One region of the Chromobacterium sp. IIBBL 290-4 genome, then DNA from elsewhere that is predicted to be linked to it. Evidence: riboswitches for the same ligand, from Rfam matches in the RefSeq annotation. Region 1 holds a riboswitch; the other holds the start of a gene.
The links. Region 1 has a riboswitch for glycine ahead of gcvT (glycine cleavage system aminomethyltransferase GcvT). Riboswitches for the same ligand answer to the same signal wherever they lie in the genome.

Region 1 (4,622 bases):
GTAGCCCGCGGCCAGCGCGGCCGCGTAGATGGCGTCGGCCTTGGGCGCGTCCACTTGCACGGTGTCGAAGAAGCGATCGAACACCAGTTTGCCGCCTGCGCTTTGCACGGCATGGGCGAAGATGGCGGCCAGACGGTGGATGCGGGCGGCGATGCGCTGCACGCCCTCCGCGCCGTGGTAGACGGCGTACAGGCCGGCGATATTGGCCAGCAGCACCTGGCTGGTGCAGATGTTGGAATTGGCCTTTTCGCGGCGGATGTGCTGCTCGCGGGTCTGCAGCGCCATACGCAGCGCGGTCTTGCCCTTGGCGTCGATGGACACGCCGATGATGCGGCCCGGCGCCGAGCGCTTCATCTCGTCCTTGAAGGCAAAGTAAGCCGCGTGCGGGCCGCCGAAGCCCATCGGCACGCCGAAGCGCTGGGTATTGCCCAGCGCGATGTCGGCGCCCATTTCCGCCGGCGACTTCAGCGCCACCAGCGCCATCACGTCGGCGGCGACGGCGACCACGCCGCCCTTGGCCTTGATCGCGGCGATGTGCGGGGTCAGGTCGATCAGATCGCCGGCCTCGCCCGGATACTGGAACAGCGCGCCGAAGTAGTCGCCGTTGCCGGCCTCTTCCGGATGGCCGGACACCAGTTCGAAGCCGAAGTATTTGGCGCGGGTCTTCATCACGTCCAGCGTCTGCGGCAGCACACGGCTGTCAACGAAGAAGCGGACGGACTTGGACTTGGACACGCGCTTGGCCATCGCCATCGCCTCGGCGGCGGCAGTAGCTTCATCCAACAGCGAGGCGTTGGCTATTTCCAGGCCGGTCAGGTCGATGACCATCTGCTGGAAGTTCAGCAGCGCTTCCAGCCGGCCCTGGGCGATCTCGGCCTGGTACGGGGTATAGGCGGTGTACCAGCCCGGATTTTCCAGCACATTGCGCAGGATGACGGTGGGCGTCAGCACCGGGTAGTAACCCAGGCCGATGAAAGACTTGTTGACCACGTTCTTGGAGGCGACGGCCTTCAAGGCGGCCAGCGCCTCGGCCTCCGGCTGCGGCGAGGGCAGCTCCAGAGGGCGGTTCAGGCGGATGTCGGCCGGCAGGGTCTGGTCGACCAGGGCGTCGATGGACGGCGCGCCGACGGAGGCCAGCATCTCGGCGCGCTCGGCGTCGGACGGCCCGATGTGGCGGGCGATGAATTCGTGGCGGTTGAAGAGTTCGGTGAGCGACATGCTTGGGACTTTCTTCGTTGCGGCGGCCTGCGCGAGGCCGCGCCGGAAAAAACAACGCCCCGGCGTCTGGCGACGGCGGGGCGGTCAGGCTATCAGGCGCCGATTTCCTTGGCGTAGGCGGCGGCGTCCATCAGGCCGTCCAGATCCGCGGCGTTGGCCGGCTTGATCTTGAAGAACCAGCCGTCGCTATACGGATCGGTGTTGGCCAGTTCCGGTTCGCCTTCCAGCTCTTCGTTGACGGCCAGCACTTCGCCGGCAATCGGACAGTAGACGTCGGAAGCGGCCTTCACCGACTCCACCACGCCAGCCTGCTCGTCGCGGGCCAGGGTCGCGCCCACCTTCGGCAGTTCGACGAAGACGATGTCGCCCAGCAGTTCCTGCGCGTGCGCGGTGATGCCCACGGTCACGGAGCCGTCGGCTTCCAGGCGCAGCCATTCATGGCTTTCAACGTATTTCAGTTCGGCGGGGATGTTGCTCATCTCGGTTTCTCCAGTCGTAGCTATGATCGGGGATGGCGGCGCGATGCGCCTGCCGGTTTATTCGAATACTTTCTTGCCGTTGCGCACGAAGGGCATCTTCACTACGCGCACATCGGTCAGCGTGCCGCGCAGGTCCACTTGGGCGGTCGCGCCGGTAGCGGCCGGCACGCGGGCGATGGCGATGGAGTGCTTCAGCGTGGGCGAGAAGGTGCCGCTGGTGATCACGCCTTCGCCCACTCCCTCCACCACCACCTTCAAGCCTTCGCGCAGCACGCCGCGGCCTTCCAGCACCAGGCCCACCTGCTTCATCTTCACGCCGGCGGCCTTTTGCGCTTCCAGCGCTTCGCGGCCGTTGAATTTGCGATCCGCCTGCTCCCAGGCGATAGTCCAGCCCATGCCCGCTTCCAGCGGCGACACGGTTTCGTCCATGTCGTGGCCGTACAGATTCATGCCGGCTTCCAGGCGCAGCGTGTCGCGCGCGCCCAGGCCGATAGGGGCGACGCCCACGGCTTGCAATTGATTGAAGAAGGCAATGGTCTGATCGGCCGGGACCATGATTTCCAGTCCGTCTTCGCCGGTGTAGCCGGTGCGGGCGTAGAACCACTGATCTTGCGGCAGGCCCTGGAACACTTTCAGCGCGCGGATGGCTTCGGCCAACTCAGGCTTGACGGCGCAAACCTTGTCTATGGCTTGCGGGCCTTGCACCGCCAGCATGGCCAGGTCGCGGCGCACTTGCAGCGTCACGTCGAAGCCCGCCTTCTGGCTTTCCATCCAGGCCAGGTCTTTTTCGGTGGTGCCGGCATTGACCACCATGCGGTAGCCGTAGGAAGTGAGGTAGACGATCAGGTCATCGACGACGGTGCCTTCCGGCGTCAACATGCCGGAATACAGCGCCTTGCCCTCGAAACCGAGCTTGGCCACGTCGTTGGCGATCAGTTTTTGCAGCCAGGCCTTGGCGCCGGAACCGGTGATGTCGATCACCGTCATGTGGGAGACGTCGAACATGCCGGCGTCGCTGCGGACGATTTCGTGCTCTTTCAGCTGGGAACCGTAATGGATGGGCATTTCCCAACCGGCGAAATCGACCATCTTGGCGCCGGCGGCGATATGGGCATCAAACAGCGGAGTACGTTTCGGGGCCGTCATGGCGCGGTTCCTTCAGAGTCAAGTGTGGATAGCCTGTTTCAACCACACCCCTCTGTCCCTGCACCTGAGATTTTCCGGCCGGATCGGCCGTTAGCCCCTTCGGTGGACGCCGCGCGGGCGCCGCTCTCCAGATTGCGCGAACCGGCAGCCGCCGGCCCGATGATACAGTCCTTTTGCCTGAGCGATTAGCGGGTGCGCTTGCGCCTTCGGCGGCGGCAGTGACAGCCGCTCTCTCCTGTATGACCCGGCGATTATGGTGGCCTTCTCCCCGCCTTGGCAAGCCGAGTTTATTTCGATGTCAAACAGTCGCCAAAAATGTTTTCCTATGAAAAAAATCGCGCAAATTCATCAATAAATTCCATTCGAAAACGAAAAAAGCGCAGGCTTTCGCTCTGCGCTTTCTCATTCCGCATCCGGGCAAAATCACTGCGCCGAGTGCCTCTCCTTGATCTGCCACACATAAATCGGCAGCCCCAGCAGCAAGAGCAGCATGCCCCACATCACGATGTCAGCGCCGGAGCCATACAAGGCCCACAAGGAGTAAACGAAGCCGATGCCTGCGAAGAAGCCGGGCGCGACATAATCCTTGGCCGTGAACTCCTTGCCGCGCATCAGCATGATGGCGATCAGCGCCATCGAGCAGAACGCATAGGGCAGCAGCGTGGTGGCGGTGGCAAGCAGGATGATGAATTCGAAAATCTTCACCCCGCTATCGCCGCCGGCGTACTTCATCGCCATCAAAATGGTGACCAGCGTGCTGGACAACACCAGGCCGAAGATGGGCACGCCCGCCGCGTTGCGCTGATTGAAACGGCTGGGGAACAGTTTGTCCTTGGCCGCCGCGGCCGGCACATGCGCCTGCATCAGGCTCCAGCCGTTGAGCGCGCCAAAGCAGGACACCACCGCGCCGAAACCTACCGCCCAATAGCCCCAATCGCCCCACATCAACTTGGCTGCGTCGGCGAACGGCGCTTGCGACGCGGCCAGCATGTCGGCCGGCATCAACCCCATCAGCGAGATAGTGGACAAAATGTAGAGCACGGTCGCCAGCAAGGCGCCGATCACCGTCGCGCGCGGGATGGTTTTTTCCGGCTCCACCACATCGCCCGCCGGCACCGATGCCGACTCCAGGCCCAAGAAGGCCCACAAAGTCAGCGCCATGGTGGCGGACAGAGAGGACAACAGCGGCTTGCCATGCGGATTGAAGGCCAGATTGTCGGTGTTCATATGAAAGAAGCCGATGAAGGTGACGGCCGCCAAAGGCAGCAGCTTCAGCAGCGTAGTCACCACCGCCACCACGCCGGAGCTGTGCGCGCCGCGGCTGTTGATCCAGGTGACGATCCAGATCAGGCTGATGGCGAAGCCGCCAGCCAAGAATTCGTTATGGCCCAAGATGGGGAAGAAAACCTGCATATAGCTGGTGGCCGCCACTGCCAGCGCGGCATTGCCGGCCCACAAAGCAATCCAGTAGCCCCAAGCGATCCAGAAACCGGCGAAGTCGCCGAAACCGGCGTGGATATAGGCATACGGCCCGCCTTCGCGCGGCAGAATGGCGGACAGGCGGGCAAACACCAGCGCCAGACAGATCGCGCCGCAGGAGGTCAGCAGCCAGCCCAACATGGAGATGCCGCCAAACGGCGCCAGCGAGGCCGGCAGCAAAAATACGCCGGAACCTATCATATTGCCCACTACCAGGGCGGTGCACATCCAGACTCCGAGCGAGCCTTTCTTTTGGATGGAATTGTTTTCGCTCAAACCTGTATCTCCGTTGAGGCCGAA
Region 2 (4,622 bases), 1.3 Mb from region 1:
ACGCCTGCCAACGCGGCATCTTGTACTGGGATACGCTGTATCGCCGCGGCGAGGCGTATCTGGAACACTGCGAGAGCGGCAAGCCGCCGGTGCTGGTGTTCGATTACCAAATCATCATGGATGCCCGCGAGCTGCCCGACCCGGCCAATTACGCGCTGGCCGCCATCAAGCCGCCATCGAACTGCCCTGCGACAGACGCGTCCAAACGCCCCTTCGTCGTGATTGACCCGCGCGCCGGCCATGGTCCCGGCATAGGCGGCTTCAAGATGGACAGCGAAATCGGCATCGCGCTGCAACAAGGCCACCCCTGCTATTTCGTGATGTTTTTCCCGCAGCCGGTGCCGGGCCAAACCATAGAAAGCGTAGCCAAGGCGGAAGGCCACTTCCTGGCCCGCGTCAACGAACTGCACCCCGACAGCGACGGCAAACCCTTTGTGATCGGCAATTGCCAGGGCGGCTGGGCCTTGGCCATGCTGGCATCCGTGGCCCCAGAGCTGGTCGGCCCCATCCTGCTGGCAGGCTCTCCACTATCCTACTGGGCCGGCGTGCGCGGCAAGAACCCGATGCGCTACGCCGGCGGCCTGACCGGCGGCACCTGGACCGCCTCGCTGGCCGGCGACCTGGGCAATGGCCGCTTCGACGGCGCCCATCTGGTGGAAAACTTCGAAAAGCTGGACCCGGCCAATACCCTGTGGAAAAAGTCCTACAATCTGTACGCCAAAGTCGACACCGAGCCGTCGCGCTACCTGGAGTTCGAACGCTGGTGGGGCGGGCACTATCTGCTCAACAAAGCGGAAATGGAATGGATCACCCAGAAGCTGTTCGTCGGCAATGAACTGGTCCACGGCAATATCGCCAGCCATGACGGCAAGCTCAGAGTGGACATGCGCAACATCCGCTCGCCCATCATGGTGTTCGCCTCCTGGGGCGACAACATCACCCCCCCGCAGCAGGCGCTGAACTGGGTGGCGGACTTGTACGACAGCGTGGAAGACATCCGCAATAACGAACAAACCATCGTCTACTGCCTGCACAACAAGGTGGGGCACCTCGGCATCTTCGTGTCCGCGGGCGTCGCAAACAAAGAGCACAGCGAATTCGCCAGCGCGCTGGACCTGATAGACGTGCTGGCCCCGGGCTTGTACGAAGCCATCATTGAAGACGTGGCGCCGGACGCGCCGGGCCAGGAGTATATCGAAGGCCGCTACATCATCCGCTTCGAAGCGCGCGATGTGCCGGACATCCTGGCGCTGGACGACGGCCGCGAGGACGAGCAAGCCTTTGAAGTCGTCAAACGCGCCTCCGAAATCAATCAAGGCGTTTACGACCGCTACTTCTCGGCGGCGGTGCGGACCTTCAGCAACGAGGCCAGCGCCCGGCTATTGCGCGAACTCCACCCGGCGCGCTTCGAACGCACGCTGATCTCGCCGAAAAACCCCTGGCTGTGGTGGCTGCCGGGCCTCGCCGCCCAGGTGCGCGAGCAACGCAAACCGGTGGCGGCCGACAATCCGCTGTGGCAATGGCAGCAGCAGATGTCCGACTTCATCGTCCAATCGCTGGATCATTACCGCGACCTGCGCGACGCCGCCCAGGAACAGCTGTTCCGCGCCATATACGAATCGCCGCAACTGGCGACGCTGATCGGCGTGCAGCCGGCTGGCGAGCCGCGCAAGCAGACGCTGGCCTGGGAAAGCCGCGAGCTCGCCCGACTCAAGCGCGAAGCGCTGGACCCAAGCTTCGAGCACGGCACGCTGGCCGACGGCTTCATCCGCCTGCTGGTTTATGTCGGCATCGGCATGGGCGTCATCGACGAGCGGCCGTTCAACGCCATCCGCCGCACCATGCGCAACATCCATAACGAGTACCCGCTCACCCTGATGCAGCTAAAAGACACCATCAGGCGGCAGGTTTCGCTGGTTCGGGCCGATCATCATCGCGCCTTGAAGGGTCTCAGCCTCCTGCTGCCGGAACAGCATATCCGCCATCAAGCCTGGATGCTGGTTCGCGATCTGCAGCTGGTGAACAAGCATGAGATTCCGGCCGAGCAAAGACAGCGGCTGGAAACCGTGGCCGACGCGCTGGGCCTGTCCGAGCAAGACCGGCAAGCCGTGCTGGGGAAAACCGCGCAGAGCCCCATCGCGCCGGTCCTGCAGCCTCTTGCCGCCGCCGCTCAACAGGAGGCGGCGGAGAGCAAGGCGACGCCGGCAACCAGTCCGGCGGAAAAGCCGGCCGCGCGCAAGCCGGCTGCGTCCCAGCCTAAGCCCGCCCTGGACACGACAGCCATTGCGCCGCCCGCTGCCGCGCCCAAACGCAAAGCGCCAGCCAAGGCCAACGGCAAGTCCCCGACCGGCGTCAAAACCGGGAAACCCGCCGCAAGCGACAAGCCGCCGCGCGAATCCTAAGCGCCAAGCCAGGGGGGCGCGCTTGCCGCGCCCCCCTTTTGTCTTCCTAGCCCCCGATATCCAAGCTCTTCGCCAAACGCCTTCGCGATCATCCCGCGCATGCTCAGCCGTCCTTGCTCGCGAGCATTGACTATCCAAATAGCAAACGCTAATATTCGCCCTCTGCGGGAGAGAGGGGCCCAGCCCCCGCCGAAGACGCAAACTCCCATAATCGCTCAGGCAAGCCGTACCGCAGCGCAACATTGATTCAAGCCGATTGGAGAGAGGCCGCCAGGAGCGGCCCACCGAAGGGGCAAGTGGCCGCCGGCCATGCAACTCTCAGGTAAAAGGACAAGGGGAGAGGCTGTTCCGTTAGCCGGAATTCCACCCAGGAGACTGCCTTGTCCGCATCCGTCCATAACGGCGCTAGACGCTTGTCCGCGCCGCGCCCCCCTATTTACGCCGCATCCCGCCTATCCTCCAGAGAAACCGAGGCGGCGCCATGCTGACCTTAATCTACCTGATCGCCATCACCGCAGAAGCAATGACTGGCGCGCTGGCCGCCGGCCGCCGCCACATGGACATCTTCGGCGTATCCGTCATCGCCTTTCTCACCGCGCTGGGCGGCGGCACGGTCCGCGACATCATTCTCGGCCGCTACCCGATAGGCTGGACCCAACATCCTGAATATGTATTGCTGGTCTTGGCCGGCGGCATCGCCGCCGTGCTGATTTCGCGCTATATGCGGCATCTGAACAATTTGTTCCTGGTGCTGGACGCGCTGGGCCTGGTGGCCTTCACCATCATTGGCTGCGACGTGGCGCTGGGCATGCACTACCACCCGGTCATCGTGGCGATGGCGGGCATGATCACCGGCATCGCCGGCGGCATCTTGCGCGACGTGCTGTGCAATCGCGTGCCCATCGTGTTCCGCCGCGAGCTCTACGCCAGCGTCTCCTTGCTGGTCGCCGTCCTCTACCTGGGCCTGAATGCGCTGGCGCTGCAGCACGACTGGAATATCGCCGCCAGCTTCGCCTTCGGCCTGGCGCTGCGCATGACCGCGCTATGGCGCGAATGGCAATTGCCGGTATTTTCATATCGGCACAGCGGCTACTGACTGAAATGCATTCGGCATAATTTTGATTTATCATGCCGACATGCCCAGACTGCTGCTTCCCCCCGCGCCGGAACTGGCCGGCATCGTCCGCTATTTTCATTTGCAATGGGATGGCGGCGGCGCGATGCAAGTCCCCGCCACCCCTTTCATGCACTTGGGCATCCTGCTGGAAGGCGCCGGCCAAATGGCCTTCCATGGACAACCCGCCACTGATACGCCGCGCAGTTTTGTCAGCGGCGCGCTTAGCCGCCCCTGCGCGATACGCGCCACGCCGGGCAGCCGCTTCATCAGCGCGCTGCTGCGGATCGGCCAGGCCCAGCGCCTGTTCCCGCCCACATGCGACGCCTTCACGGACCAGGTATGGCCGCTGCAAGAGCTGGTCGGCCATGCGGAAGAGGAGAAGCTGCATGACAGCCTGCAACGCTGCGCCACTCCGCAGGAGCAGGTCCGCGCCATGAGCGGCTGGCTGAAACGATTGGCGGCCAAACGCGAAGACCAGCGCGGCTCCATCCTTTTGCTTCCCCCTCGCCAGTTATTCGATGACGGCAAGGACTTGGCGAAACGAAGCGGACTGGGCGTGCGCCAGTTCGAGCGGCGCTTCCTGGCCAGCTATGGCCTGACGCTGCGGGACACTCGGCGCATGTTCCGCTTCATCAATATGATGGGCATTCTGATCGCCCGGCCGGATGCCCGCGGCCAATTGGGCTGGCTGGCCCAAGAGTGCGGTTATTTCGATCAGGCCCACATGGCGCGCGATTTCAAAGCCCTGTCCGGCATGACGCCGGGCGACTTTCTGCGCGACGTGCATGACCCCTCTCGGCCTGAAATGAGCTTGATGCGCTACAGCCAGACTGAGCAGAGCCTGGTCTTGGGCGCGCAAAGCAGCGAGGTATTGCTGCTTTCAAACCCGCGCGCCGGACCAGCCGATAGCATGTCGGATCAATCCAGACCCCATCCATTGCGTCATGCCGCGCCGGCCCCATAAGCATGGAGCGCTGGCATGGATCCTATCGAAAAATCGAAACCCGGCTGGGCCCGCTGACTCGAGCCAACGGCGGGCCGTTGATGACGCCGCGCAGGCAGCCCGCCAAGGCTAAGAGGCATGCTGGCTCAGCCACGCCTTG

Region 2: linked by a shared signal. The riboswitch ahead of NKT35_RS20465 (trimeric intracellular cation channel family protein) and the one ahead of gcvT (glycine cleavage system aminomethyltransferase GcvT) in region 1 are both predicted to bind glycine.

Annotation. Positions count from the first base shown of each region.
Region 1 is NZ_CP100128.1:3,014,339-3,018,960, reverse strand. Features, by position in the region: gene gcvP (aminomethyl-transferring glycine dehydrogenase) at 1-1,218, opposite strand, end outside; gene gcvH (glycine cleavage system protein GcvH) at 1,311-1,697, opposite strand; gene gcvT (glycine cleavage system aminomethyltransferase GcvT) at 1,755-2,843, opposite strand; glycine riboswitch at 2,886-2,984, opposite strand; glycine riboswitch at 2,999-3,091, opposite strand; gene NKT35_RS14105 (amino acid permease) at 3,267-4,550, opposite strand.
Region 2 is NZ_CP100128.1:4,354,273-4,358,894, forward strand. Features, by position in the region: gene NKT35_RS20460 (DUF3141 domain-containing protein) at 1-2,402, shown strand, start outside; glycine riboswitch at 2,558-2,644, shown strand; glycine riboswitch at 2,649-2,746, shown strand; gene NKT35_RS20465 (trimeric intracellular cation channel family protein) at 2,884-3,498, shown strand; gene NKT35_RS20470 (AraC family transcriptional regulator) at 3,539-4,483, shown strand; gene NKT35_RS20475 (PAS domain S-box protein) at 4,592-4,622, opposite strand, start outside.